3 regions of the Paenibacillus mobilis genome follow, and region 2 is predicted to be linked to each of the others. Evidence: predicted binding sites of a transcription regulator. Region 2 holds the regulator's gene; each other region holds the start of a gene.

Region 1 (7,598 bases), on a different contig from region 2:
TTCCTCCAGCGTCTCCTGTCTGAGCAGCTGTGCTTCATGCTCCGAGGCGAGCCGGAAACCCGGGTCGAGCGGAATCATCGTGTAATACCGCTGGATCACTTCCATACAGAAGGAGTGCAGCGTGGTGATCGAAGCCCGGCCCAGCATCGCCAGCTGCCGCTCCAGCTGTTCGTTAGGCTCGCCTTGCTCCAGCAGGCCTTCCAGCGCCTCGCGGATGCGATGGCGCATTTCCGTCGCCGCCGCTTTGGTGAAGGTGGCTACCATCAGCCGTTCAATATCGACCGGATGCTCCGGGTCGGTGAGCTTGCGGATAATCCGTTCCACCAGCACGGCGGTTTTGCCGGAACCCGCGGCTGCCGCAACCAGGATATTGCCGCCGGACAGCGCAATCGCGTTCCATTGGTCATCGCTCCAGTAACTTCCAGCCGGTTTTGGAATTACAGGCTCCATGGCGATTCCTCCTCTAACGTGCTCCAAATCCGGTCTTTGCCCGGTTTGGCCAATAATTTATAACGGCTTTCGTCCGAAGGTTCGATTTGGCAGACCGACTTGAAGGCACAAAACGTGCAGGCGGTCTCCTGTCCCAACCGGTAAGGCTCGATGGATACATCCCCTTCGGTAATTCGGGTGCCGATGCCGCGAATCGTCCGTCGTACGGATGACAAAAGAACATTCCACTGTTCCGGTGTCGTAACCGCGGCGCTGCTGTAAAACCCGCCGTCCGCCTTAACGGCAACGGGCAGGATGTCCGAATGGCCTTTCTCCAGCTTGTTGTCCATCATCAAAGCAATATCGCGGTCCGCCGTCACCAGGCCTCTCAGCTTAAAACGCTTAAGCATTTCCTGACGTGCCTGTTCAGGCGACATGCCGTTGCTGCTTTGCAGCAGCGGATTATGGACGTGAAAATAAAGCGTTCCGGCCGGTTTGGCCGGACTGCCAAGCCATTCCTCGGCCGAAGACAAAACGACGTCCAGATAGGTCAGCATTTGCAAAGCCAGCCCGTAATAAACTTCATGCAGCTTCAGGTCGGTCTGGCTGGATTTATAGTCGATCACCCGCAGCAAAATCCCCTGCTCGTTTTCCGCCATATCCACCCGGTCCACGCGTCCGACGATCTCCATGACGCAGCCATTCTCCAGTTCAAAGGTCAGCGGAGGCAGCTCTTTGCCTGGGCCGAAGTCCAGCTCGAGCCCAACCGGCTCGAAGCTGCCGCGTTTGGCCTGCTCGCCAAGGATCAGCGAAGCCCGGCCGACGATATTTTTCAGCTTGCGAGTAATAAAGCCATACCGTTTGGAGCTAAGCAAAATTTCCCCTTGCAGCTGGGGTACCAGCTTGTCCACGACCGCTTCCGCCTCCCGCACGCATTCTTCGGGCGTCAGGCTGGACCAGCTGCGGTTGCTGTCCTTGAACGAAAGGGCCATCGCGCTGAGCGCGGCATGAAACAGCTGCCCGATGTCCGGTGCTTTCAGCCGGTACAGCTGGCGCTCCTTCAGTTTCAAACCATGCGATGCAAAATGGGAGAACGGGCACGCCGCAAATCTCTCCATCCGCGATACGCTTGTGCGCAGCCGAGTGCCGTACAGCCTGCGGCTCGTCTCTTCCGTAAGCGTCCGCGTGCCGTTGCGGTAATCGAGCGACTGCAGCAAATAATCCAGCTTATGATAAAAATCCTTACTCCGGCCGAACCAGGCGATAGCCCCGTGCCAGACCGGGGACAATTCGGCTCCTGCCCGCCACTGCCGCAGCTGTCCGACCAGCGCCGACAATGCCGGCTCCGGACCGGCTACATACTCCAGCTGCACGTTCTCAGGCAGCGCAGCCGGAGGTACAGGAGAGACAAGTTTTTCCTCCAGGGAAGGGAATTTCAGCTTCAGGTCACGGATAACCTCGGAAGGCAGCAAAGCTTTACCCTCTTCATCTGCAGCAGGATAAGAGATCCATAGGGATGACTCCGCAGAAGATAAAATTTGGTAGATCATAAAACGCTCATCCAGCAGCTTTCTTGCCGTCCCCGGCTCCAGCACCAAACCGGTTTCGGCCAATCTGCTCCGTTCCTGATCCGTCAAAATGCCCTCCTCCTGATAAAGGGCAGGCATGACGCCTTCGTTTACGCCCAGCACAAAAACATGTTTGGCGTGAACCGAACGGGTCCGGTCCGCACTGCCGACCAGTACCTGGTCCAAAGACGGCGGAACAAGCCCCAGCTTAAGATTGCGCAGGCCGGTGTCAAGCACTCCGGCAAACAAGCGGGCGTCCAGGCGTTCTTCCCCCATCATTTCAACAATTTGGTCCAGCAGATCCAAAACGGCTCCCCAGACGGACCGATGCTCCATCGCCCGCTGCGGCTCGCCGGCAGCAGCCGCTTCCTCCGCCAGGCAGTCCAGCCGTTCGGCAGCCGAAACCTGCTCCAGCAGCCCAAATACGGCTTCGCACATCTCTCTGGCCGTCTTGCTCCGCTTCATTCGTTTCTCGAACAGGGACAGCGGTTCGACTACCGCGTCCTTTGCCCGCAGAATCTGGTTCAGCTCCTCGTCGCCGCCTCTTTGGCTGGAGGTTTCCGGCGAATCTGCCGCTCCTCCGGTTTCCCCCGGCTCCAAAGAGAGATTCGGTTTCCCTCTCCAGGCTTTTTCACGGTTCCAGCGCGCGCCTTCGATGCCCGCAGCCATGACGTAGTTCTCCAGCACGTCCATGTCTTCGCGCGTCAGGCTGCCGTCCAGGGGCAGCAGAAAATCCGTTTTGACGCAGCGGAAAACATCTTCGATCTTCCAGAAACGTTTAACCACGTCCAGCGCTCCCCGCACCAGTTCGATCAGCGGATGGGCGGCCATGCTTTTGCGCCGGTCCATAAATACCGGAACTTCATAATCACCGCAGATCGGCTCGATCAAATCCGCATAGTCCTCCAAATTGCGGACGTATAAAGCCATATCCCGCCATCGGACCTGCTCTTCCCGGGCCAGTCTGACCATTTCGCGGACGGCCGCCTCCACTTCGGAACGTTTGCCCGGGGCCGACCGGAGCCGCAGGCTTTGCTGCAGATCCTCCGGTTCGTCCTGTTCGCGGACCCGCTTCCTTGTGCCGTAGATTGATTCAAGCAGGCTCAGCGTTTCGCTGTTCTTAAATCGCGGGTAAGGCCGCTCGTCCATAATTTTATCCGGCCATACCGCCATCCCCGCCGATTCGGCCAAAGCCCGCAGCTTCATATACGTAACAGCCGAGGTGTAAAACAGATTCAGTTCGTTCGGCGGACGCGAAGCGTCATACGGCCGGTCTAACGTCAGCGCCACGTTTACGCGCACAGCCGCCTCCATCAGCCTGCCAAGCGCTTCTTGTTCCATAGGCGTAAACGAATGGAAGCCGTCCACCCATATTTCCGAGCCCTGCAAATAAGCGGAACTCAAAGCGCCTTCGGCCAGCTTCCGGACATGGTCCTCCGCATCGATATACAAGCCGGAAAGCTCTTTCTCGAACTCTCCGAACAGCAGCTGCAAATCATGCAGCTTGTTCCTGAGCAGCGGCGAATCGCCCCCGGAAGATTCCAAAAGCCGAAAATGCTGCCCCAGGGAAGCGGCGTCCGCCCCGTATTTTTTGGTTTCCGTATAAAGGCTGTTCAGCTTGTCGATCAAACCAAGCGCCCCGCCGGCGCTGCCATACAGCTTTAAATCATCCTGTAGCCCGCGCATAATGCGGTACAGCAGCATCTTTTTCCCTTCATCGCTGATCGGGATCAGCGCCGAGCCCCCCGTCTCCTGCATGATCCGGTAAGCCAGACGTTTGAAGCCCAGCACCTGGACGCGGACCGTTCCCTTTAATCCCGGAAAAGAAGCGATGGCGCGCTCCAGCTGAAAGGTCGCCTGCTCGGGAACCAGAATGATGATAGGCGGACCCATAGGGTCCTCCTGCAGCCGTTCACGGATTTGATCCAGCATATATCGGCTTTTGCCGCTGCCGGCCCGGCCGATAATCAGTTGAAGTGACACTTAGGCATCCTCCCTTATATAAAAAGGCTCCCCTAAAAGAGCCGATCGTTTCCCGTATCGATAGATTCTAGTATACCATAACCAGCGGGATCGGAACATGTGTTTGCAACAGCCCTGAGGATTGGAAAAAGAAAAAGCAGGCCGGTGCTGCACCGGGCCTGCTTGGCTGCGTATAAAAGCTTAGGGCCGCAAAGCGGCTCCAAAGCCGGATTCTTTTTGCTGCAAACCACACCTTTAGGCGAGGGTCCTCAGGCTTTGCTGCGCACCTCAAAAATGGCAAATTTCAAATAGTGGCCTTCGTCCACGCCCAAAATTTGCGGATGGTCCTTGCCGGCCGCGCGCCATTCCACCAGCCGCAATATTTTTCCCGCATCCTCCGCGGCATCGGCAATCGTGCTCAGGAACAGGTCGGGACGCATATGGTAGGAGCAGCTGGCCGTCACCAGGTAACCGCCTTCGTTGACCAGCTTCATGCCGTGCAGATTGATGTCCTTGTACCCTCTGCAGGCGCCGGGCACTGCTTTCTTCGTTTTGGCGAAAGCCGGCGGATCCAGAATGACCACATCCCATGTCCGGCCAGTGCCTGACGTCAGGGGCACCGAGGTATCGGCTTTCCCTTCCGCTCTGGCCTTGCGGTCCTCCTGCCCTTTGACCTGGCTGCGCAGGTAATCAAAAGCATCGGCCACCACAAACTCGACCCGTTCCTCGAACCCGTTCAGCTTGACGTTTTCGCGGGCGCTTTCGATGGCATGCTCGGAGATGTCGAGACAGGTGACCTTTTTGGCTCCGTATTTGCAAGCATGCAGCGTAAAGCTGCCGGTGTGCGAGAAACACTCCAGCACCGTTGCTCCGTCCCAATAAGGGAACGTCACTTCTTTGCCGCTTTTGTTCACGGGAACCGTGCGGGTTCCTTCTTCCGGGTTTTCCAGCTCCTGTAGACGGATGCCGCTTTTCTCGCCCCAGCCCAGCATAAGGGGGGCGATGGACGCGCGGTTTTCCCGCTGGTCAAAGAAATAACCGGTCTTTTGGCCTTCCATGATGTCCACGGAGATCAATAGACCGTTTTCCGTTACGGTCACGTGACGCGGGCAGTCTCCGTATAAAGCCCCTTTCACCTGCTCCAGCCCTTCGATCTCACGGACGCCGACATCGCTGCGCTCATAGATGCCTTTGGGCTGCAAAACCCGCACCAAAGCCTCCACGATCTGCTCCCGGTGTTTGTCCATGCCGAGCGTCAACAGCTGCACGACCAGCACGTCGCCGAACCGGTCCACAATCAGCCCGGGAAGAAAGTCCGCTTCCCCGTACACCAGGCGGTATGCGTTCTCCTTAACGAAACGTTCGCGGTGTCGAAGGCAGTCCGCAAACCGTTCGGCAAAAAAAGCCGTATCCATATCCTGTAAAGGTTTATAGGACAAGATCCTCACCGTAATCTGGGAAGCCGGGTTGTAATATCCCGTCGCCAGGTATCGCCCCTGATGATTGACCACCTCTACCAGGTCGCCGGGCGAAACCTCGCCGTCCACCCGTTCTATTTCGCTTTTATATACCCAGGGATGTCCCTGTTCCAGCCTTTTTTTGCGGCTGCGCTGCAAAACTACTGCTGCCATTTGAATGTCCACTCCTAATTTCTGCAAGTTATATACGAATTATCAATTACTCCTGATCTTCGAGATAGCAGCGGTAATCTTCCCGCGTTCTCTCTCCGCTCTACCATTCCGGATGGCATGACTGGTCCTTTGCATGCATAAACATAACCTCAGCAAAGGCTTGTTCCAAATTTTTTCCCAGGAAAGGAGGCCGATCGGTGTTCCGCGAAATCGCAGTTCCGCTGATCTTCGGACTGGCCCTCTTTATTTTCGGCATGAAAATGATGGAGCTGGCTCTGCAGGCCTGGGCCGGACCGGTACTGACGAAGCTGCTGAACAAAGTTTCCGCCACCCCTCTTACAGGGATGCTGTTCAGCACGGCAATCACCGCCCTGCTGCAAAGCAGCACTGCCGTTACCGTAATGACGATCGGCCTCGTCAATGCCGGTCTGCTGACCTATGGCCGCACGCTCGGCATCATTCTCGGAGGAAATATCGGCACCTGCCTGACCACCGAGCTCATTGCTCTGCATATTTCCGCTATCGGGCCTCCGCTGCTTCTGCTTTCCTTGTGCGTCTGGTTCGCAGCGGTTGTCTTATTCGAGAAACTTCCCTACCGGCTGCAAAAATATGCTTCCCTGCTGCAGTCCGTCCAGCACGCTGCGCTTGCCGCCGCAGGCTTTAGCATCGTGCTGGTCGCTATCGCCTGGATGCAAAACACCGGAGGAGCCCTCCAGGCTTACGGATTGATCGATTGGTTTACCCGGCGGGCGGAAAGCAGCCTGTTATGGGGCGTAGCTGCCGGAGCCGTTCTGGCTGCTGCGGTTCACAGCAGCGCAGCCGTCATCGGACTCGCGATGGGCCTGGCCGCGGCGGGAACCCTTCCCGTCCCGCTCGGCATCGCCGTAGTTCTCGGCTCCAACGTGGGAACCTGCGTAACGGCGGTTATCGCCTCCATCGGCGGAACCCGGTCGGGCAGGTTCGTAGCCTGGTCCCATATTGTGCTGAATGTCGGCGGCTGCCTGCTGTTTCTCCCGTTCATCAGGGAATTAGAAACGGTATCCTCCTGGATGTCTTCCGACGCTTCCGGCGTGATCGCCCACAGCCAAACCTTGTTTAATGTGCTCAGCTCTCTGCTGGCCCTGCCTTTATGTTACTTATCCATATGGAAACGGTTGGAGGACAAGGGCAACAGAACTTAAGGACTGACCTGAATACCTTCCCTTCCTGCTTCCCTATTAAATCTGCACGCCCAGCAGTTTAAGGCCTTTTTCCAAAATAAAATCATTGTTGTCATACCCGGAAGTCCGCTGCTTGTCCCACGCTTCAAGCGGTAAGTACCAATCTACGCCGCGGATTTCTTCGACTTGGGCCTTTAGCTCGCCTTGAGCGCTTTCCACCAGATAATAATGAACTTCTTTATCTACTTCGCCGTATTCGGCATGCTCATATTTATAAGCGATAATATCGATGGGTTGAACGATTGTGCCTGTAACGCCCGTTTCCTCCCAAATCTCTCTCAGCGCGGTTTCTTCAACCGTTTCCCCGAGTTCCTGCTTCCCTTTGGCAAAAGAGATTTTGCCGTAACGGTCCGTGATCAGCTGGATTTGCAATTCCCCTGCTTCCCGGCGGTATACGACGCCCCCGGCTGAAATTTCCTTGTATGCCATAATGGCTCCCCTACCTTTCCATCATTCCATGAATAACAAGGATTCCATTCTCCGTGAATGAAATCCTTGGGTTTGTTGCCTATAAATCAATTGTAAAGGGCGGGACCGGAATCCTACCTTAATGCCCTGCAGCCTCCGGAAGCTCGTCCAGAATGCGGACCAGCGTGCCTTCGCAGCCGTTGACGCCGGCTTGGGTCACTTTGACGCGGCACAAACGGCCAGTCAAATCTTCTTCCGTATCAAAAACGACCTGCAGGTAGTTATCGCTCATACCCATCGCGCGGCCAGGGCCATATTGGCCTTTTTCGTCGCGTTCCGGAATGACGTCCAGCACCTTGCCCACAAATTTCTCCGCATAA
Region 2 (7,598 bases):
CCCGTTCATTAAAAATACAAAAGCCGCCTGCAGTCGGCAAAGACCCAAGACGGCTATCATTTATTCAGGTTTATTAAATAGAAGGTTTGCCGTTTACCAGCTCCAACAGCTCGGAAAGATGACGGATTTCATAGTCCGGCACGATTTCGTCGGTTCTTGTTTTTCCGTCGCGGTTGATCCAAACGGAAGGAATACCGGCCGCAAGCGCCCCTTTGATATCAGTCGTAAGCTTGTCGCCCACCATGACCGTTTCCTCAGGCGACGTGCCAAGCAGCTTCAAAGCATGTTCAAAAATCGCAACGTCCGGTTTCCCCCGACCGAAGCTTCCGGAAATGATTACTTCATCAAAATAAGGAACCAGTTCAGGCACGCCATCGAGTTTTTCCTGCTGGAGGGAAGGGCAGCCGTTGGTGAGCAAAAGCAGTTTTACCTTGCCTTTCAGTTCGTTTAAGACCAGAAACGTTTCTTCATAAGTATAAGGCCTGGTTCGCCGTTCCGAGGCAAACATTTCGCCAAGCTCTGCGGCCAATTCAGCATTATCCACACCGCAGGCCCGGAGTGCATTGTACCAGGAATTTTTCCGGTAAGCCGGAACCAGCTCCTGAAGTTTGCGGAATTCAGGCTGATCTCCGCCGTCAAATTTCGCCCACAAACCTTCAAACGGATTAATCCCAATCAGCTTGGTGAAAGGAAAGGTTTCGTAGGATTCATAAAGCGCTCTGGCTTCCCTGCGCACCGCTTCCTCCAGTCTTGCAGCATCTACTCCGGTGATTTCCTCCGCTTTCCGGCAAACCTCTTTAAACGTTTCCTCTACGCTGCGTTCATCCCATAGCAGCGTATCATCAAGGTCAAAACAAACTGCTTTCACTTCAGCCATTCCCCGTTCCCCCCGGTTTCCGTCTAATGTCCAGCTTATTTTTTCTCGAACTCTACCCCATGAGTAGCCGCAAATTCCTGCAAAGCCGCACCGACTTGTTCGGTGTCATAAAAATTGCGGCTGCCTGAAAACGTCCAGTTCGGCTCTTTCGTTTTGGCTACGATCGTGATCGTTTTGCCGCTCCATTTGATTTTGGCGATCGAACCTGCATCCAGACTGCGGTCCCGATTAAATTTGGAAGTAAACAGCTTGTTTTTGTAGATCCGCAGATAAGGTTTTCTTAAGAAAATCACAATACCCAGCACAAAATACAAAGCTACCGTAATAATGTAAAGCGTATTTATGTTTTCGGTCCCGCCAATAAAACCCATAACCGCATACATAGCGCCAAGCACAACAAACAGCAGCGGCAGAAGCACGTTACGCCCTCTGAACGTTACGCCTTCGCCTTTGCTGCCTAAAGTTCCGCCGGGTTTAACCCCTTTCTTCTGCTGATTAATGTTGAATTTCTGACGGTTTTTCTCTACTTTCCGTTCAAACGATCTTGACATTCCCTTGCATCCTCCCTAGACATGGTTGCCGGAGAGCCGGCTATTTTTCGTCAACAATCTCAATGGATTCAAGCTGTTGACGGAAGTTTTTGCGGATATTGCCAAGATATATTTCACGCAGCTCTGCGCGTTCGAGCTTTTCTGCTTCCGTTAATCCTTCCGCTTTGTGTTTGCGGGCCAATTCGTTGATCCGCTGTACCAGGCTATCGATGTCCATAAAGTCCTCCTTCATTAAAGGCATTACTATTTACTTTGACACGTCAAAAAGAGCTTGTCAAGGCGCTGTAAGCCCCCTGCAAGCTCTGCCATTCTTAAGGAAGAAAGGTTCGAAAAAATTTCAATCCATATTCAATCTATAATCAATCTATATTAGGAAGATTTAAAATATCTCCGGCTTGAATGCCGCTGTCATGCAAATGGTTTAATGAGGATAACAAACCGACATATTTACGGGTATCCATGCCGGATGGTTTATGAGCCAACGCGATATTCCACAACGTATCTCCCTGCATCACCACAACGGATTCATACACCGGCTCCTCTCCCGGGGAAACCGAAGCCGCAAAAGCGCTGATAAAACCGGTAAAAGAAAGAAGCAGCACGGCTATCACTACGAAGGTGCGGATAAAAGGTTTGCGGGTACCGGAAGACATTGGGGATTTATGTAAGAATCGCACCGAAGCTGTGGACATCACTGGCGACGGGGTTGTATGGATACTTTTATAAGTACTGTACTTTAACATTTAAAATCACTCCCAAACGTTTGTTCTGTTTTGTCTGAAATCAATATAACACGAACGTTTGTTTTGTTCAATAGTTTTTTAGAACAATTGTTCCCCTGCGTTTCGCCGCCCTATTTCCTAATTTGCAGCCTTCTATAGAAAAAGGTTAGAACTCCTGTTTGTGCGAACGGAGGTTCTATGTTATAATTTTTCCAAACGTTACTAAGATGGGGTTGATAACAAATGTCGAAGGTTTCCAGCCGCCAGCAGGCGATCTTGGAATTTATACGCAGTGAAGTTCGAATGAAAGGTTATCCTCCTTCTGTTCGGGAAATTGGCGAAGCTGTGGGACTGGCCTCCAGTTCGACAGTACATGGTCATCTGGACCGTTTGGAGAAGAAAGGTCTGATTCGCAGAGACCCGACAAAACCGCGGGCGATTGAACTGCTGGGCCAGGAAGAGTCGGAGAATTCCAATATGTTTGCCCATACTGTGGCAAGAATTCCGGTTGTGGGCAAAGTTACGGCCGGCGTTCCGATCACCGCAACCGAGAATATCGAGGATTATTTCCCGCTTCCCAACCATTATGTCGGAGATAAGGAAGTATTTATGCTTGCCGTTGTCGGCGAAAGCATGATCGAAGCCGGAATTCACAACGGAGACTATGTGATCGTCCGTCAGCAGCAAACCGCTGAAAACGGCGATATCGTGGTGGCTATGACGGAAGAGGACGAAGCTACGGTCAAAACTTTTTATAAAGAAAGAGACCACATCCGTTTGCAGCCTGAGAATCCAGCCTTTGAACCGCTTCGTTTGAAACACGTAACCATTTTGGGCAAAGTGATCGGACTGTTCCGGGATTTCCATTAAAGGCTCGCCATTTATTTTTTCGTATGAAGTTCATTTACTGGTAAATAATATAAAGGCAGCTCCTTTCCCTTTGAAAGGATAGCTGCCTTTTTACATTTGATATTCCCATGGAAACCTCGTTAAGCCGGGTTTTAGATCGGCCGCACACACACGATCATGGATAGTGATTTTTTTTATTGTATGCTATATTGATAAAAAAGATAATTGAATCGATAATTTATTTTTATCGCTCGATTCTTTTAAAAACTTTATAAAGGATTGAAACAAATTGAACCTGCAGCAGTCTTCCGAATTCATTAAGAAAAAATCCGCAACGCTTAGACCCGCACAAGAGATAGCCATCATTATCTTCTCTGCTTTTCTTGTCGCTGCCGGCCTGAACCTCTTTTTGATTCCGCATCAGCTGTTATCAGGAGGCATTTCGGGTCTTGCATCGATTATCGGCTATTTAACGGGCTGGAACATTTCCATCGTTTATTTCGTGCTAAATCTTCCCTTGATTATATGGGGCTGGAAAGCCGTTGGCCGGCGTTATATCGTTTTAAGCCTGATTTCCGTTGTAGCGACGACCTGGTTTATGGCCGTGATCCCCGTAGTGGGCGTGACTCATGACCCTACGCTTGGCGCGGTAGCCGGCGGGATTATCTCGGCGATCGGCATCGGATTTTCCTTAAGGGTGGGAGGCTCCACCGGCGGATTCGACATTGTAGGTTCAATTATTACGCGGAAATACGATCTTCCTATCGGCAACATTTTGTTTGTTTTGAACGGACTTGTTTTTATTGCCCTCGGCTTCTATAAAACCTGGGACCTTGCGCTTTATTCTCTGCTTTCCACTTTCGTTAAAGGGAAGGTCGTGGATACCATTCACGTAGGCCATATCAAAGTGACCTGCTTTATCATTACAAAGGAAAGAGACCGCATGCTTGCCGAATTGCGGAAGCTGCACCACGGCATCACTTGCATGGATTCCCAAGGCGGTTACAGCCAGGTGGGCAACTCCACCTTGATGACCGTGACCACCAGATATGAGCTTGCGGCCGTACGAAAAGCGGTGGTGACCACGGATCCCTATGCCTTTATGAACGTTGTCCAATCGACGGAAATCGTCGGGCGTTTTGCGCGGGGACATTCCAAATAAAACAACAACCCCAAGGAACCAGCGGGTCCCCTGGGGTTATTTATTTTTCCGTCAAAATTGGCTTAATCTTCTTCTACCGCAACACCAAGCGCGCGGTTTTTCTCTTTGAAACGGCTGTTATGGGACGAAACGTAAGCTACACGCTCCGCACTAGGATCGATGTACAGCTTGGCGCTGTTCACGGCCAACACCGCATCGGTAAATGTGCCTGCAATCAGGCGAACCTTGCTCTCGTAATTCACGAAATCCCCTGCCGCAAAAATCCCCGGAATATTGGTCTCCAGCTTTCCGTTCACATCGATCCACCACTGCCCCAAGTTAAAGCCCCAATCCCTTACAGGACCGAAATCCGTTCGCATCCCGTGGCTGACGATCACTGCGTCAACATCAAGCAGCTCCGTCGACCCCGTTTCCACATGGGTGATGGTCACCTGTTCAATGTGTTCGCCGCTTCCGCTGTGCAGCCTATCTACGACATAAGGCGTTTTGATCGCGGCAGAGGACTGCTTCATTTTTAATACATTTCGTTCATGTCCGCCAAACTCGTCGCGACGGTGCACGACAGTGACCTGCTCAGCAATCGGGCATAATTCGTTGGCCCAATCCACAGCGGAATCCCCGCCGCCTGAAATCAGAACGTTTTTTCCGCGGAATTCTTCAAGCTCCTGCACGGTATAGTGAAGATTGCTAACTTCATACCGGTCCGCACCTTCAATTTCCAGTTTAGCCAGCTTCCGAATTCCGTAGCCGATGGCCATGATCACCGTTTTGGTCCAATGTTTTTGGCCTGAAGCGGTCGTAAGTAGAATCGTGCCGTCTTCCTGCCGGCTGAAATCGGTCACCTGCTCGTTAAAAACGAACGTCGGTTCAAACGTATTCGCCTGCTTAATCAATTGAGCCGTTAAATCCGCGCATAAAATGGGGCCGACGCCGCCGACATCCCAAATCATTTTCTCCGGATAAATAAGCAGCCGGCCACCCAATTGGTCATTCGCTTCAATCAGTTTGGTTTTCATATCCCGCATGCCGCTGTAAAATGCCGAATACATCCCGGCCGGTCCGCCGCCGATGATGGTCACATCAAATAATTCAAGTGAAGCTTCCGCCATTATGTATGTCTCCCCCAACATGGATTTATGTTTATAGAATGATGATTTATAATTCAATGAATAAGATGAACCTATTATACATTAAATGATAATAATTATCATTATCATAATTGATTTTTACATGGGCCGCCATAAAAAAATCCATAAGAATCGGCGTTCCAAACGCTCGCTCTTATGGATTTTCTATTTATATTCGACTTGGAATTGGATGACCATTTTCATGAAAGCCGGCTGACCCTGCTGATCCATGGAATTGGACGGATTTCGGATCAACCGCAAGGATATTTTCGATTTTAAACGATCGGATCTGCCCCGTCTTCAAACATTTTGCTTTGACAAGTCCGTTTTGAATCAGATAAACCTCGATGCTGCGCTGGGTGATTTCGCCTTTCCGATTCATGTAAATGATTTCAACAATCGAGCCCTTATATTTTTCCGGCATTTACAACCCTCCAATTTAGCGAACATTTGTTTGTTTTCATTATATGCGAATATATGTTCCTTATTCAATGTAAAATAGGCCCAATTAGCTCCTCCACTCCTCCTGCTATGAGCCGCAGATTGATCATAAAAATAACCATGAAAAGTAAACAGGATAAGTTCCCTGCGGCTCTTCATGGTCGTTTTTCAGGAAAGGTCTTGCTTTATGCTTATATCGGCTAATCCTATCAGCGGATTCTACACATTCATATCGTATAAGCCGGGGCCTATGCTCATTAGGCATTTCCGGCAGGACCAACTCCACATGGCTGATTTTCTCAAAAAAGAAAAAACCCCCGAGGCCCTGAACTGTAACCCGAGTTATGGACACGTAATAAAAAGGTCTTAGACTATAAGCAGATGACTTCTGTATTCATCAGGAGTCATCTTTTTTAATCCCCATTGGTAGCGCTCTGTATTGTACTGGAGAATATACTCGTTAACTCTCTGTCGTAGTTCTTGAATAGTTTGACAGTCCTCGTATTCCAATTCATCCTTCATGTGACCAAAGAAGGATTCCATGGGGGCGTTATCCCAGCAATTCCCTTTCCTAGACATAGATTGCTTAAACCCAGCTTTCTTCACCAAGTTTTGAAAGACAGGATGGGTGTAATGCATACCTTGATCAGAATGCAGAATAGCTTCTGGATGAATGGTGTAGTCCATGTTGCTAAGTAGTTCTTCCCATGTTTTCTCCACAATTTGAAGCCCCAGAGAAGTTGAAAGTACATGTGCTGATATTTGGTTTGTTGCCCCGTCTATGCCTGCTGTCCGTTGCCGTATCTCATGTAGGTAATATCCGTCAAAAGCACTTTTCCGGGTTCATCTTGTTTAAATTGCCGCTCTAATAAGTTTGGACAAGTACGATGCTCCTGCGTAGCCTTAGCGATCTTTCGATAGGGATTGGCCTGTCTCACTTTAGCTACCCAGTTGTATTTGCTCATAATTCTGCGTATTTTCTTGTGGTTCATAACCACAGTATCCTTACGTTCGAGATGCATCTTGATGGTTAGAGCCCCTGCTTTACCTTTTAGAGAAGAAAAGTGCATTTGGATCAGTTGATAGTCCGCCTCATCGGTAATTTTACGTTTCTGTCTTACGGGCTCCGCTTTAAGCCAAGCATAATATCCACTGCGGCTAACACCTGCAGCGGCGCATAAATAGGCGTTTAAACCTTTTAGCTGATGTGTACGAATAGTAGTCTCAATGAACTCAAAAGTCTCCGAAGGGGTTAGCGTTTGTGCTTCGCCTGCCTTTCTAGAGCTTCGAGCTTTTTTAGAAATTCATTTTCCACTTCCAAGAACTTAATCTTTGCTTCAGCGCGTTTCAATCTTTCCTCTGTGCTGAGTTCCTGAGATGAAGGTCTTCCCGTGCTGCCTTTGCCTCTGCGATCCACAAGTAATCCCTCCTCTCCAAGCTTGTCGTACGTTGCTCTCCAACGTTTCAATCCTTTCTTAGGTGTTTCTGCTCCGATAACAGCGATGTCAAACCCGGCTTCGAGAAATATTTGCATGGGTTGATGACCTGCTTTATATGACTTAACAGCTTGTAATTTAAACTCAGGTTTGTAGGTTATTGCTTTTTCAGTTACATGAACAACATTAGGATTTGACTCCAGCATTCTCATTTGCATGGATGTGAAAAGACGTTTTGACATGATGTAGTTCCCTCATTCACTGTAGTATTTCTCATTAAAACACAAAAACCCGAAAGACAGGCACTTTTTTTAAGTGTCTATCTTTCGGGTTACAGTTCACCCATGGCCCCAAGGGTTTGTCCAATTAATACAAAGTCAGGTATTGATCACGTTCCCATTGATGCACTTGCGTGCGGAACATGGTCTTGGAT
Region 3 (7,598 bases), 110 kb from region 2:
TGCGCGACCACGAAAACCGGCTTAATGTGTGGACCCTGGTCGCCCGGGATAAAGCCAGCGAAATTTTTGAGATCGAACCGGAGCTGGAACCGACGCCGTCGCAAAACATCGCATCGCTTGTCAGCGACCAGGGGGCGACATCCCAGTCCAGCATGGTGAACCTGAAGGATTTTTTAGCCCGCTTGATGAGCAAATCCACGGCGCCGATCGCCCCTTTGATCGAGGTGAATGAAGATAACGGGGAGAAGACGCTGTCTATCTCGGGAACCGCGTTCTTTAAAAAAGACAAGCTGGCCGGGGAATTGAACAAAACCGAAACCCGGGGACTTTTATGGGCGATCGACGAGGTGAAAAGCGGGATCCTCGTGGTCAAATGCCCGAACGGCGACGGAAAGGTCAGCATGGAAATTACGGGCTCCAAAACCAAAATGATTCCGAAGATCAAAGGACAGCAAATCCAAATGCTGATAAAAATCAAGGAACAGGGCAATTTGAGCGATCAATCCTGCATGGATAATTTGACTCTGCCTCAGGCTATTGCGTCTTTGCAAAAGGAAGAGGCGGCGGCTATCCGAAAGGAAGTCATGGCTGCCTGGGAAAAAGCAAAACGGTATCAAGCGGATCTATTCGGCTTTGGAGAGCAGCTGCACCGGCATTACCCGAAACAGTGGAAGCAGCTTAAAAAAAATTGGGATCAGGAGCTTCCGAAAGTTACGGTAGAGGTGCAGGTGGAGGCCAAGCTGCATTTGTCAGGCAAAATCAATAAACCCGCCAATTCGGAATAGGAGCGGTTGGATGAAAATCGAAAGAGGTCAAATTTCAAGCTCACAGCTGACATATTTGAATATCGGATTCATACAGGGGGCGCATTTGCTGCTGGCTTTTTCGGCGGCGATCACCAAACATGATACCTGGCTGACCGTTTTGGCGGCCATGGCGATCAGTTTGCCTTTTGTCCTGATTTATGTCTCTCTGGCGCAGCGTTTTCCGGGTAAAAATCTGATGGAAATGCACGATGCGATTTACGGTCCTTTTCTGGGAAAAGCGATTTCCGTGTTGTATGTAGCTTTTTTCCTGCTGCTGGCCTCCCTGAATCTGCGAACCGTCTATAACTTCTTCGGTACCTACATCATGCCGGAAACGCCGATGGCGGTTTTCCTGATTATGTTCATGTTTATATGTGCCTGGGCGGTAAGAAACGGGATCGAGACCATCGCCCGCAGCAGCTTCATTTTGATTGCTGTGGCGGCGGTGCTGATTTTGTCCGGTTTTATGCTGCTATTCAGCGAGATGGATTTTTCCAATTTCCTGCCCGTTTTTGAACTGCCTTTGTCCAAATTCATACAGGGAACGCATATCGTGGCCACGCTTCCTTTTACGCAAACCGTCGTATTTCTGATGGTGATGCCGTACATGAACAAAATCAAGCAGGCCAAAAAGGCCATGCTGCTGGGATTTTTTATAGGCGGCCTGCAGCTGCTGATCATAGTTGTGCAGGACACGGCCGTTTTGGGGGTGGTGGGCTCCATCATGGTTTCGCCTTCCTTTGAATCCACGCGGCTGATCAACATCGCGGATATTCTGACCCGGCTGGACGTGCTGGTAGCGATCGTGCTGCTGGTCACTTTGTTTCTGCGGGTAAGCTTATATTATTACGCAACGGTATTAGGGCTTGCCCAGCTGTTGAAGCTGCGCTCTTACGTGCCGCTCGTGACCCCAATAGGCATTATTACGATCAGCCTTTCCGTTTTGCTTTATCCTTCCAGCATGGAGCATGCCTTTGACGGGGCGACGATTTATCCGTTTTACAGCTTTCCGTTCCAGTTCCTGCTTCCGTTTCTGACCTGGCTGATCGCTGTCCTTAGAAGATTTCCCAAGCAGCAGGGAGGTGATCGGGCATGATCATTATGTTGTTAGTGGTCTTCGCTGGAATCGTGATTTATGAAGTACCCAGTCTTTTAAGAGGAACGTATTGGAAGGAGCTGGCCGCCTTTTTTTCTTTTCTGCTGATCGGGTTTGTGATGAGCCTGCTGCAAGTTTTGGGGATCCTCAAGCCCGGACTCATGAAAGGGGTGGATTATTTGTTCAAGGAGATTCTCCATATTTATTATAAATAAGCTTTATTCCTTCAAGGAAGAGCGCTTTTTTTGGCTAAAATGAGCAAAATACCACTATCATATCCGAATATGTCGAAAAAGAGAGAATGGCCTAATTTCCTAAAGATAGGCTGCCGAACTAGTTCAAAGCCTTGATTAAAACGTATACTATCTTGTATTTGAAATATGGGAGGTAATGGAGAAATGAGGAGAAAGTGGAAAGATCACTGCATTGACAAGGACCCTATCAGAAAATGCTATGTTAAGAAATTCGTTGTCAAAAAGTATATCACGGTCCGTTACGATCCGGTTATTGAAAAAACTTGTAAAAAGAAAATTTTCGTAGGCTGCAAAAAGGTTCCCTGCCACCATGTGCCCAAACACTGCAAGCACTCCAAGCATTGCAGAGTTCACAAGCACTATCATCATTCCTATTAAGGAAGTAAAAGCAGGAGATTCGTAACCGACGAGCGCTAAGCCCAATCGTTATCATCGTGATCTGCCGGGCCAGCAGGGAGACGGAATCTCTGTTCGGACTAACCGGACAGCCGGGCAGGGATTCCAATCCGGAGCAGTCATCTCTATCGGATTATAGGGGGTTTGCAAGAGACCGTGGGCTCCGTGCCGACGGTTCTTGGAACGTCATTCGAGTCCCCTTCCATAAATTTTCATGCTGCCGAAACGGATAAAAGCGGATTGTTGTGTTATAATAGGAACAAATGTTCCTATTTGGAGGGCGGAAATCATGGCTAAAACGTACGAGACGATTTTTGCGAAACAGACGTTGACCAAAGTTAAAGAAGAACGAATGCCCTTTGAATGGTCCATTAATCCGTACAGAGGCTGCGCACACGGCTGCAGCTTTTGTTATGCCCGCGGTTTTCAGGGGTTTATTGATAGACAAGCCAATGACGAATTCCAGAACCATATTATGCTGAAAATAAACGCAGCTGAAGCGCTGGAAGCGCAGCTGTCCAAGCTTGCCGTCCGGTACGCTCACGATTTGGAGGCGGTTCGCCGTCATATCGGACGTGTGGCGATCGGAACGGTCACCGATCCTTACCAGCCGGTCGAGGGCAAAACCCGGATTACCCGCGAATGCCTGAAGGTGCTGGCTAAATACCGGATTCGTACGTCGATCACGACACGTTCCCCGCTTGTGCTGCGGGATCTTGATCTGCTGCAGGCGATGGACGATATTTTGGTCAATATCAGCATGGGTTCGCTGGACGCAAAGCTGATCCGCTTGCTGGAGCCCGGGGCTCCTTTGCCTTTCAAACGGCTTGAGGCGCTGGAAGCGTTAAGCGGAAGCGGTATAAGGACGGGCGTATTTATTGCACCGATCCTGCCTTTGCTGACGGATGACAAGGAGGGGCTGGAGGCCATCTTTGCAGCAGCCCGAAAGGGCGGAGCAGATTTTGTGATGACTTCGCTGCTGAGGTTATCTCCCGATGTCAAGGGCTGGTATTACAAGACGTTACGCGAACATTTTCCGGAGAAGCTGCAGGTTTACAGGGATTTATATCAAGGAGGGGCCTACACGGACGAAAGTTACCGCGAACGCATCCGGCGGATAACCGACGAGCTGCAGCTGAAATATGCTTTAACGGAAGATGAAACCTCTATGCCTAAGAGGGAGAAGTCAACTGCCGATGGCGGCGGAGCCTTATTGTCCAAAGCAATGGCCCTGGAGGAAATTGCCGGAGAGCTGCCCGTGGAGCAGCTGTCGTTTGGTTTCTAGCGGGGATTCAGCAACTATTAAAATCTAAAGAAAAAAAGATCCGGATGACAGAATTGAATCTGCCCGGATCTTTTTTTGGATCAGGACAACAAGAAAGCACAAATGGTATAATCAGGAAAGTTATATTTGGTTTAAAAATACAAATTAGGGAGGAGGAACCGAATGCATTTCGTGATTCTTTTTGGGCCGCAAGCGGTAGGAAAAATGACGGTAGGGCAAAGTTTGGCAGCCAAAACCGATTTCAAGCTGTTTCACAATCATATGTCGATTGAATTTGTGACGCCATTTTTTGAATATGGAACGCCTTCCGGTAATCGGTTGGTGAGCTTGATCAGGCAGGGGATTTTTGAGGAAGTTTCGCAAAGCGGTATGGATGGCTTTATCTTCACGTACGTTTGGGCATTTGACCTGCAGCAAGACTGGGAGTTTGTCGAAGGAATCACGAATTTGTTTGAGTCCAGAGGCTGGACGGTTTATTGGGTGGAACTTGAGGCGGAGCTCGAAGAACGGATCTACCGCAACAAAACGCCAAACCGGCTTGAGCATAAGCCAACCAAACGTCAAATAGAGAAATCGGAAGCCAATTTGATCAGAACTCATGAGAAATACCGACTGAACTCTTTGCCGGGAGAAATAACGAGGGACAATTATCTGAGAATCAATAATACGAAGCTTGGCCCGGACGAAGCAGCGGAAATGATTAGAGGGCGATTTCAATTTTAATTTAAGGAACAAGGAAGGTGAAGGTATGAAATCCAATTCAACTAAATCCGACCTTCTGGAGCAGCCTCTGTCCTTGGGGATGAAAATGCTAATACCTTGGGAGGTATAGTCCGCAGCGCCGTGACATGCGCGATTTGGATTCCTTATTTCATCAGGTCGCAAAGAGTGAGAAATACGTTTGTGAAATAAAGTTTCTAAGCGGAGAGAGTCAAACGAATGAACAATAAACCTGAACCGGAAAATCTAGTTCTCAGACCTATCACTATAGACGATTTGGATGCCGTTATGGCCTGGAGCCAAGACGAGCTTTTTTGTTCGGCTAACGGATGGGAGCCCGACAGAACAACGGACGAGATGAAGGAGTGGTGGAGCCGCTGTGTAAGCGGTCAGACGGAGTACTTTTTGCGGATGGGAATTGAATACGAAGGCAAGCTGATCGGCTATGCGGATTTGGCTTTTATTCAGGGGAATTCGGCTGAACTGGGCGTTGCGATTGGGGATTCTTCATTGTGGGGGAATGGCATTGGAACCCGGGCAGCCCAGCACCTGATGGCGTATGCTTCGCGTGAGCTGGGGCTTAGTCTTTTCCTGGCAGAAGCGGAGGAAACCAACCTGAGATCCAGAAGCATGCTGGAGAAAATCGGGTTCAGGGAAGTTGGCAGGGGGACAAAGTCAAACGGTTCGGGAGACGAACAGACGATGATCTGCTATCAGTTTATTTTTGCCCCTTGCTAAAGATTAGAGGCAGGTGACTTTGTGACAAAGATTCTGATTATCGGAATTGTGGTCAGCGGCAAAACTACCTTGGTGAAACAGTTATCCAAACAATTGGACATTCCCTGGTATGAGCTTGATGCTATTGTTCAGGACTCTCTGGATCGGCATAAAGATAAAGTCATTCAATTATTCTTCGCCAAATGGAAAGGACGGATCAGATGAAAATCGCTTTCGTTTTGTTTAATGGAGTTACTTTTCTTGATTTTGTCGGGTTCTACGATGTTGTCAACCGGCTCCGCCAATTTGAACGGACTGACAGTACGACGTGGGAACTCTGCGCCATGTCGGAGGAGGTTGAGGATGAGCTGGGAATGCGGGTGAAGGTGGATGCCGTAAAACCGGATTTATCGGGTTACGATCTTGTTTTTATTCCGGGAGGAATGGGGACCAGGAGGCTGAAGGATGATCCTGATTTCATCGATTGGATTCGTACGGCCGAGCCTGCCGAGTATAAAGTCTCTGTATGTACGGGATCATTAATATGGGGAGCGGCGGGTTTCTTGAAAGAGAAGCAGGCTACCACCCATCCCAATGTCTATGAGCTCTTGGAACCTTACTGTGAAGAGGTAATCAAGGCACGGATCGTCATGGACGGAAAAATCATCACGGCCGGAGGCGTGGCCACCTCTATCGACCTCGGATTGTATGTCGTTGGGCTGCTTGCCGGGCCGGAAGCGGCAGCTGTAGTGAAGAAACAGATCGATTATCCTTATTCGGCAGTTGGCATTGTGGAAAATCGAGTCCACCGCTGAGACAAAGACAGCTCTCAATGAACCGCCTTCATGGCGGTTTTCTTCTGGCTAACTAGAACATTAGAAGCGAAAGCAGCCTTTAAACTACATAAAATTAACGGATAGAATCGCAATTTTACGGGATGTTTTCAAATCGCGGGCCGGTTTATTATAGAATTAATCCGAAGAGGATAAACAAAAAAACAACATTAAACATTATAACGTTATACTTTATTAGGGGTGGTGAAGAGGGGATCAAATGGAAGAGGGTTGCTCTTTCGGTGTTTCGCCCCTTTTTCTGAGAAGGTGTTCCAAACCCATCGCTAGATTTCGGATGATTTCGAAACTTTCTGGGATATGAGCAGCCGGAAGGCGGGGCTATAATGGCTTTAATTCTATGTACTGGAACAAGGAGGCGGAATTCATGAAAATTACTAGACATCCTGAAAACCCGATCGTCGTCCCCGGCGAATATGAATGGCGGCTTGCGACTGTGTTTAACCCGGCCGTGGTGAAGGATAACGGCAAATATTACATGATCGAACGGACCGCGGGTTCGCTGACACCGTGCAAAAACTTCCTCGGTTTGCTGGAAAGCGAAGACGGCGTGCATTTCAAGCATGTTACCGATCAACCGGTTGTAACTCCGGATATGCTCGGTTTTCCGTACGGAAGCGTACAGGATCCCCGGATGGTCAAAATCGAAGACACATTCTACATGACCATTGCGGTCCGTCCTTGCGCCATGAACTATTACCCTACGGGTACTGGTATTCCGGAACGTTCGATTCCGACTTATCCGGATGGCTGGGGCGAAGAGGAAGGGCACTGGCTGACCCGCTCCGTGCTGATGTCCTCCCGCAATCTGATCGACTGGGAATATGTCACGACTACTACTCCGCTTGAGATCAACGACCGCAACAATGTATTGTTTCCGGAGAAGATCAACGGCAAATACGTCCTGCTCCGCAGACCGGAAGAATACATCGGCGAAGCGTTCGGCACTGACCAGGCGGCAATCTGGATTACTTATTCCGATGATCTGATCAACTGGGATGAACCTGTTCTGCTGGCTAAGGCGGAGAATGAATGGGAAGGCAAAAAAATCGGCAGCTCTACGCCGCCAATTCGCACCGAACATGGCTGGCTGCTGCTGTATCATGGGGTGGATCAGAATACCGTTTACCGCGTAGGGGCCATGCTGCTGGATCTGGAGAACCCGAATAAAGTGCTGGCTAGAACTTCCAACTTCATTATGGAGCCAGAAACCTATTACGAGAAATTCGGCTACCAAATTCCAAATGTCATTTTCCCGACTGGCTGTGTATTGGACGAAGGCATTCTGCACATTTATTACGGGGTTACCGATACGGCGATCGCTTTGGCGACCGTTCCGCTCGAAGACATGCTTAACCATCTGCTGGAGCAGAAGGCATAGAGAAGAAAGCATAAAGACAGTCCTGATATTGAAAACCTATATTATGGAGCATCTGAAAAAGATAGGAAAGGACAGGCTTAGCTAAGCTAAGC

The links. The regulator LexA, encoded in region 2, represses DNA repair genes until DNA is damaged. The targets are predictions, from matches to a motif close to CGAACATATGTTCG.
Region 1: a site for LexA is predicted at 4,073-4,086, ahead of addB (helicase-exonuclease AddAB subunit AddB). Genes of this name have one in related genera too.
Region 3: a site for LexA is predicted at 2,809-2,822, ahead of AC3ZPD_RS04395 (SPL family radical SAM protein). Genes of this name have one in related genera too.

The regions. Positions count from the first base shown of each region.
Region 1 covers NZ_JBZCMS010000006.1:199,321-206,918, reverse strand. Annotated here, with positions in the region: gene addA (helicase-exonuclease AddAB subunit AddA) at 1-450, opposite strand, end outside; gene addB (helicase-exonuclease AddAB subunit AddB) at 438-3,980, opposite strand; gene AC3ZPD_RS13255 (class I SAM-dependent rRNA methyltransferase) at 4,229-5,590, opposite strand; gene AC3ZPD_RS13250 (Na/Pi cotransporter family protein) at 5,788-6,771, shown strand; gene AC3ZPD_RS13245 (NUDIX hydrolase) at 6,808-7,239, opposite strand; gene mtaB (tRNA (N(6)-L-threonylcarbamoyladenosine(37)-C(2))-methylthiotransferase MtaB) at 7,358-7,598, opposite strand, start outside.
Region 2 covers NZ_JBZCMS010000002.1:142,003-149,600, forward strand. Annotated here, with positions in the region: gene AC3ZPD_RS03790 (HAD family hydrolase) at 74-877, opposite strand; gene AC3ZPD_RS03795 (hypothetical protein) at 913-1,428, opposite strand; gene AC3ZPD_RS03800 (DUF896 domain-containing protein) at 1,469-1,645, opposite strand; gene AC3ZPD_RS03805 (LysM peptidoglycan-binding domain-containing protein) at 1,788-2,171, opposite strand; gene lexA (transcriptional repressor LexA) at 2,394-3,020, shown strand; gene AC3ZPD_RS03815 (YitT family protein) at 3,289-4,161, shown strand; gene AC3ZPD_RS03820 (NAD(P)/FAD-dependent oxidoreductase) at 4,224-5,270, opposite strand; gene AC3ZPD_RS03825 (hypothetical protein) at 5,458-5,712, opposite strand; gene AC3ZPD_RS03830 (transposase) at 6,096-6,533, opposite strand; gene AC3ZPD_RS03835 (IS3 family transposase) at 6,509-6,799, opposite strand; gene AC3ZPD_RS03840 (HTH domain-containing protein) at 6,982-7,407, opposite strand.
Region 3 covers NZ_JBZCMS010000002.1:255,907-263,504, reverse strand. Annotated here, with positions in the region: gene AC3ZPD_RS04410 (Ger(x)C family spore germination protein) at 1-785, shown strand, start outside; gene AC3ZPD_RS04405 (GerAB/ArcD/ProY family transporter) at 796-1,902, shown strand; gene AC3ZPD_RS04400 (hypothetical protein) at 1,899-2,117, shown strand; gene AC3ZPD_RS04395 (SPL family radical SAM protein) at 2,842-3,837, shown strand; gene AC3ZPD_RS04390 (DEAD/DEAH box helicase family protein) at 4,000-4,560, shown strand; gene AC3ZPD_RS04385 (DUF2569 family protein) at 4,606-4,749, shown strand; gene AC3ZPD_RS04380 (GNAT family N-acetyltransferase) at 4,777-5,295, shown strand; gene AC3ZPD_RS04375 (hypothetical protein) at 5,317-5,499, shown strand; gene AC3ZPD_RS04370 (DJ-1/PfpI family protein) at 5,496-6,089, shown strand; gene AC3ZPD_RS04365 (glycoside hydrolase family 130 protein) at 6,493-7,506, shown strand.